2 linked regions of the Piscinibacter sp. HJYY11 genome follow. The protein of the gene in region 2 interacts with the protein of the main gene of each other region in a pairwise test. Links are inferred from orthologs where the notes say so. Each region holds a gene or a part of one and is shown on either strand. Other genes may lie near its edges. The genes, in order: JI745_RS08480 and lpdA.

Evidence for each region.
Region 1: the proteins of lpdA (region 2) and JI745_RS08480 interact in binary tests that used the Escherichia coli proteins (3 or more experiments, as listed by UniProt). The link is inferred for Piscinibacter sp. HJYY11 from one-to-one orthologs.

Annotation. Positions count from the first base shown.
Region 1 is NZ_JAERQZ010000001.1:1,870,696-1,874,066, forward strand. The notes cover bases 32-3,090. They hold JI745_RS08480 (UvrD-helicase domain-containing protein), read right to left. Parts: upstream 2,715-3,090; coding sequence 348-2,714; downstream 32-347. Other genes in these bases: JI745_RS08475 (sulfurtransferase), read right to left, coding at 32-256; JI745_RS08485 (patatin-like phospholipase family protein), read left to right, coding at 2,771-3,090. Outside these bases: more of JI745_RS08475, read right to left, coding at 1-31; more of JI745_RS08485, read left to right, coding at 3,091-3,371. UniProt on the Escherichia coli protein: A helicase with DNA-dependent ATPase activity. Unwinds DNA duplexes with 3'-5' polarity. Translocates on single-stranded DNA with 3'-5' polarity. Initiates unwinding more efficiently from a nicked substrate than double-stranded DNA.
Region 2 is NZ_JAERQZ010000002.1:317,876-321,119, reverse strand. The notes cover bases 127-3,058. They hold lpdA (dihydrolipoyl dehydrogenase), read right to left. Parts: upstream 2,512-3,058; coding sequence 742-2,511; downstream 127-741. Other genes in these bases: JI745_RS25195 (MFS transporter), read right to left, coding at 2,514-3,058; JI745_RS25205 (TolC family outer membrane protein), read left to right, coding at 127-728. Also shown: more of JI745_RS25205, read left to right, coding at 1-126; more of JI745_RS25195, read right to left, coding at 3,059-3,092; aceF (dihydrolipoyllysine-residue acetyltransferase), read right to left, coding at 3,089-3,244. UniProt on the Escherichia coli protein: Lipoamide dehydrogenase is a component of the glycine cleavage system as well as of the alpha-ketoacid dehydrogenase complexes.

The sequences.
Region 1 (3,371 bases), on a different replicon or contig from region 2:
TCACGATGTCGCGTCGCACGCGGTCGTTGAGGTCGGTGTGCCACGAGAAATTGTGGGCGCCGGGGATGTGGCCCTTCTCGTAGACGCCGGGGTTCACGCTCACCTCGACGATGCGCAGCTTCGGGTTGCGCAGGTTCTTCTCCAGCCACTCGGTCGACACCAGCGGCCCGCTGCCGTCGGCCGGGGTCTGCGCCCACGCCGCCGCGCCGATCAAGGCCGCCGACACGGCGGCCAGCCACTTCTTCCACACCACCATCTCAGTCTCCTGTTGAAAACACAACAGGGTGGACGATAGGGAGGCCGCGCCATGGCGCCAACGAATGTTGGCGCATGTGCTTACTCGGAGTTCACTCGATCGGCGTGAGCTTGGCCACGGACAGCGCCAGCCACTTCATGCCGTGGCGGCCGAAGTTGACCTGCGCGCGCGCGTCGTCGCCGGTGCCTTCGAGTGTGACCAGCACGCCCTCGCCGAACTTGGTGTGGAAGACGCTCTGCCCCGTGCGCAGGCCGTGGCTGCTCCTGGTGACGGGGCCGGCGCTCGGCGCGTTGCGGGCCGGCACGTGGCCCGCGCCGACGATCGAGCCCAGGCCCGAGCCCTTGGACCAGGCCGACTGGTACTCGCGCGCGAAGCCCGAGCCGAAGCCCTGGTTGCGCGGCGTGATCCAGCGCAGGGCGCTCTCGGGCAGCTCGTCGAAGAAGCGGCTCTTGATGTTGTAGCGGGTCTGGCCGTGCAGCATGCGCGTCTGGCTGAAGCTCAGGTACAGGCGCTTGCGGGCCCGCGTGATCGCGACATACATCAGGCGGCGCTCTTCCTCCAGGCTCTTCACGTCCGACAGGCTGTTCTCGTGCGGGAAGAGGCTCTCTTCCAGCCCGGTGATGAAGACGGCGTCGAACTCCAGGCCCTTGGCCGAGTGCACCGTCATGAGCTGGATCGCGTCCTGACCCGCCTGCGCCTGGTTGTCACCGGCTTCGAGCGAGGCGTGGGTGAGGAAGGCGGCGAGCGGCGACATGATCTCGCCCGTCTCGGCATCGGGCGCCATGTCGACGGCGGCGGCTTCGCGCTGCTCGTCGACCGGCAGCGCGACCGCGTCCTTGCCGAAGCCTTCCTGCGTGACGAACGCTTCCGCCGCGTTGACCAGTTCCTCCAGGTTCTCGATGCGGTCCTGGCCTTCCTTGTCGGTCTTGTAGAAATCGATCAGGCCCGAGCTGTGCAGCACGTGCTCGATGATCTCGCGCAGGTTCTTGTCGCGCGTGGCCTCGCGCATGGCGTCGATCAGCGCGACGAAGCCCTGCAGGTTGTGGCCGCCCTTGCCGGGCACCGCCGTCACGCTCTGCGCAAGGCTGCGGCCGCTCTGCCGGGCCACGTCCTGCAGTTGCTCCAGCGTGCGTGCGCCGATGCCGCGGGTGGGGAAGTTGACGACGCGCAGGAAGCTGGTGTCGTCGTTCGCGTTCTCGATCAGGCGCAGGTAGCTCAACGCATGCTTCACCTCGGCGCGCTCGAAGAAGCGCAGGCCGCCATACACCTTGTAGGGCATGCCCGCGTTGAAGAGCGCGCTTTCGATCACCCGGCTCTGCGCGTTGCTGCGGTAGAGCACGGCGATGTTGCTGCGGTCGGTGCCGTCGCGGTGGAGCTGGCGCGCTTCGTCCACCATCCACTGCGCCTCGGAGAAATCGCTCGTCGCCTCGAACACCCGCACCGGCTCGCCAGGGCCGGCTTCGGTGCTCAGGTTCTTGCCCAGGCGGTCGGTGTTGTGCGAGATCAGCTCGTTGGCCGCGTCGAGGATGTTGCCGTAGGAGCGGTAGTTGCGCTCGAGCTTGATGACCTGCTCGACGCCGAACTCGTGCTCGAAGGCGCGCATGTTGCCCACCTGCGCGCCGCGGAAGGCGTAGATGCTCTGGTCGTCGTCGCCCACCGCGAACACCGCCGTCTGCGGCCCGGCGAACATCTTGAGCCAGGCGTACTGCAGGCGGTTGGTGTCCTGGAACTCGTCGACGAGGATGTGGCGGAAGCGCGCGCGGTAGTGCTCGCGCATCGGCGCGTTGTCGCGCATCAGCTCGTAGGTGCGCAAGAGCAGCTCGGCGAAGTCGACCACGCCCTCGCGCTGGCACTGCGCCTCGTAGGCCTCGTAGACCTGCACCAGCACGCGGCTCATCTCGTCGCGCACGTCCACGTCTTTCGGGCGCAGGCCTTCTTCCTTGCTGCCGGCGATGAACCAGGTCACCTGCTTGGGCACGAAGCGCTCTTCATCCAGGTTCATCGCCTTGATGACGCGCTTCACGGCCGAGAGCTGGTCGCTCGAGTCGAGGATCTGGAAACCTTGCGGCAGGTTTGCCAGTTTCCAGTGCGCGCGCAGGAAACGATTGCACAGCCCGTGGAAGGTGCCGACCCACATGCCGCGCACCGGCACCGGGAGCATCGCGCCCAGTCGGGTCAGCATTTCCTTCGCGGCCTTGTTGGTGAAGGTCACCGCCATCACGCCACCGGGCGTGAGCTGGCCGGTCTGGATCAGCCAGGCGATGCGGGTGGTGAGCACGCGCGTCTTGCCCGAGCCTGCACCGGCAAGGATGAGCGCCGGCTTCGCCGGCAGGGTGACGGCCGCGAGCTGCTCCGGGTTCAGGCCGCGCAGCAGGCCTTGATGTTCATGGCCGGAGGGCGCGCCGGTCGCGCCTTCTTCAGGGGCGTCGGGCGAAAAAAGAGGCAGGGAGGCTGTCATCGACACATTCTAGGAAAACACCCCCGGCATGCTTCCTGCCATCACCCTGGTGAGCCATGCCTTCGATGCCCCGTTTCAGACGCCCCTCCCTCGGCCTCGCCCTGCAAGGCGGCGGCGCGCATGGTGCCTTCACCTGGGGCGTGCTCGACCGCCTGCTCGAAGCCGGCGCGTTCCACATCACCGCGATCAGCGGCACCAGCGCCGGCGCGATGAATGCCATTGCCCTGGCCGACGGCTGGCGGCGCGGCGGCGCCGATGGCGCGCGCGATGCGCTGAGCCGCTTCTGGACCGCCATCGGCACCCGGGTGCCCTTCGACCTGCTGACCTCGGGCGACGCCACACGCCCGGGCCTGAACGCCGCCGGCCGCGCGCTGATGCACTGGACGCGCCTGCTCTCGCCCTATCAGCTCAACCCGCTGGGCACCAACCCCTTGCGCGAGGTGCTGCAGGAGCAGATCGATTTCGAGGGCCTGCGCGCCGGCAGCCCGATCGCGCTGCACATCGCCGCCACGCATGCCAACACCGGCCGGCTGCGGCTCTTCGACGAGCGCGAGTTGAGTGTCGACGCCGCCCTCGCCTCGGCCTGCCTGCCCACCCTGCACCACGCGGTGGTGATCGACGGCGAGCCCTACTGGGACGGCGGCTACAGCGCCAACC
Region 2 (3,244 bases):
TCGACCTCCTGAACTCAGAGAACGAGCTCTACACCGCCCGTCGCTCGTATGCCAACGCCGAGTTCGACCTCGGCATCGCCTATGCGCGTGTGCAAGCCGCGCTGAGCCGCCTCAACACGCAGCTGGGCCTGCGCAGCGACCGCGAAGCACCGGCGGGCACCGAGAACTGGTCAGCCGGCGACGAAGGCCCGGGCCGCTGCCCGCTTGACGCCATCGAGATCCAGCCGCTGAACCTGGAAGAACTCAACCGCCGCGCCACCTCCTTGCTGCCGAACCAGGGCGTGCCCGCCACACCTGGCTCGACCACCAGCAGCAACACCCCACGCACGCAGCCGGTCGTGGCGAAGGCCCCGGCCCTGCCCAGCGAGCCCACCGCCGCCTCGGCCAACGGCCCTGCTGCGCTGTCGGTGAAGCGCCTCAACGACTGGGCCGCCGCCTGGGAAGCCAAGGACGTCGACCGCTACCTGTCGTTCTATGCGCCCGACTTCCGCTCGGAGCGGGGCGATGCCGACAGCTGGAAGGCACAGCGCCGCCGGCTCGTCGCCAAGAAAGGCGACATCAACGTGAAGCTGGAAGAAGTGCTCGCGCGCGAGCTGGCGCCCGACCGTGTCGAGACGCAGTTCAAGCAGAGCTACCGCTCCGATGGCTTCAGCGACGTGATGCAGAAGAGCCTGGTCTGGCAGCAGATCGGCAGCCAGTGGCTCATCGTGAAGGAGAGCAACCGCTAGGGTTGCTTTCCGATCAACGTTTCACCGGCGGCAGGTCCGTGCAGTGACCTTCGGCGGCCTCGGCGGCCATGCCGAGGCTTTCACCCAGCGTCGGGTGCGGGTGGATCGTCTTGCCGATGTCGATCGCGTCGGCGCCCATCTCGATCGCCACGGCCACTTCGCCGATCATGTCGCCCGCATGCGTGCCCACGATCGCGCCGCCGACGATGCGGCCTGTCTCCTGGTCGAAGAGCAGCTTGGTGAAGCCTTCGTCGCGCGTGTTCGCGATCGCGCGGCCGGAAGCCGTCCACGGGAAGTGGCCCTTCTTCACCTTGATGCCGCGTGCCTTGGCATCGTCTTCGGTGAGGCCAACCCAGGCGACTTCCGGGTCGGTGTAGGCCACGCTCGGGATCACACGCGCATCGAAGGCCGCATGCGTGTCGCCTGACGCGACCTCGGCGGCCACGTGCCCTTCGTGCACCGCCTTGTGCGCGAGCATCGGTTGGCCGACGATGTCGCCGATGGCGAAGATGTGCGGCACGTTGGTGCGCATCTGGATGTCGACCGGGATGAAGCCACGCTCGTTGACCGTGACCCCGGCCTTCTCGGCACCGATGCGCTTGCCGTTGGGCACACGGCCCACCGCCTGCAGGACCAGGTCATAGAGCTGCGGTTCCTTGGGCGCGTTTTCGCCTTCGAACTTGACGAGGATGCCGTCCTTGGTGGCCTCGGCCCCGCCCGTCTTGGTCTTGAGCATGATGTTGTCGAAGCGCGGCGCATTCATCTTCTGCCACACCTTGACCAGGTCGCGGTCGGCGCCCTGCATCAGGCCATCGAGCATTTCCACCACGTCGAGACGCGCACCCACGGTGCTGCTGTAGACCGTGCCCATCTCCAGGCCGATGATGCCGCCGCCGATGACGAGCATGCGCTTCGGGGCCTGGCGCAATTCGAGCGCGCCGGTGGAGGTGACGATGCGTGGGTCGTCCTTCGGCAGGAAGGGCAGCTTCACCGCCTCGGAGCCGGCCGCGATGATCGCGTTCCTGAACTTGATGACCTGCTTGCCACCATCGGCCTTGGTCACGCCGAGGTGGTACGGGTCGAGGAACTCGCCCGTGCCCTGCACCACCGTGACCTTGCGCATCTTGGCCATCGCGGTGAGGCCACCGGTGAGCTTGCCCACCACCTTGTCCTTGTGCGCCTTGAGCTTGGCGAGGTCGACCTTCGGTTCACCGAAGCTCACGCCGAGCGCGTCGAAGTGCTTCACCTCGTCCATCACCGCGGCCACGTGCAGCAGCGCCTTCGAAGGAATGCAGCCGACGTTCAGGCACACGCCGCCGAGCGTGGGGAAGCGTTCGACGAGCACCGTCTTCAGGCCGAGGTCGGCGGCACGGAAGGCCGCGCTGTAGCCGCCGGGGCCGGCACCGAGCACGAGCACGTCGCACTCGAGGTCGGAGCCGCCACTGTGCGTGGCGGCCTGAGGTGCGGGCACGGCCGGTGCCGCAGCAGGGGCGGCGGCTTTGGCCGGTGCTGCTGCGGCGGGTGCCGGCGCAGGCGCCGCGGCGCCTTCTGCGTCCAGCGTCAACAACAGCGAGCCTTCGCTGATCTTGTCGCCCAGCTTGACCTTCAGTTCCTTCACGACACCGGCGTGCGACGACGGGATCTCCATCGACGCCTTGTCGCTTTCCACCGTGACCAGCGACTGGTCTTTCGCGACCTTGTCGCCGGGCTTGACCAGCACTTCGATGATGGCGACGTCCTTGAAGTCGCCGATGTCGGGTACCTTGATTTCAATGGCGGCCATGGTCACTCTTTTCCTTTGAGCTTGATCGTCTGCACCTTCACGGGGCCGTCGGAGTTCTTGTCGAATTCACAGCCCGCCTTCACGCCGATCTCGGCGAGCTCGCGCGCGGTCTTGGCGCGGTCGAAGGCGGTGTACATCGCACCGAGTGCAAACGCGCGGCCCGAGCCGATGGCCCAGAAGCGGTCGAACTCGAAGACCTCGCGGTACGAGTACACGCCGTAGATGCCGCTGGCATTCGCGATGAGTGCGGTGAGCTGCGAGCTCTCATACGGGTCGGCGTCTTCTTCCTTGGTGTTCAGGTAGAAGACTTCCTTCAGCTTCGGGTGGATCTTGAGGAAGGTGTCGAACACCTCGTCGCGCGAATGCAGCTTCAGCTCTTCCGGCGGCAGCCAGTTGAGCGCACGGCGCAGCACCGGGAAGTGGGCGGTGGTACCGGCCATGCCGACCCACGAGTCCGCGACCTTGAAGAGCTTTTCGTTGCTTTCGTAGCCATGCGGCAGGCGGGTGTCGCCGAAGGTGACGAGGCTGTCACCGGCGATCGCCACCTGTCCCGCCTTTCTGACGACGACCACGGTCGTCACAGGAGGACTCTCCTGAAGTCGGCCAGAACTTGAGCGAGGTACGCATTGAAGCGTGCGGCGGCAGCGCCGTCGATCACGCGGTGGTCGTAGCTCAGGCTCAGCGGCAGCATCAGGCGCGGCTGGAAGGCCTTGCCGTCCCACACCGGCTCCAT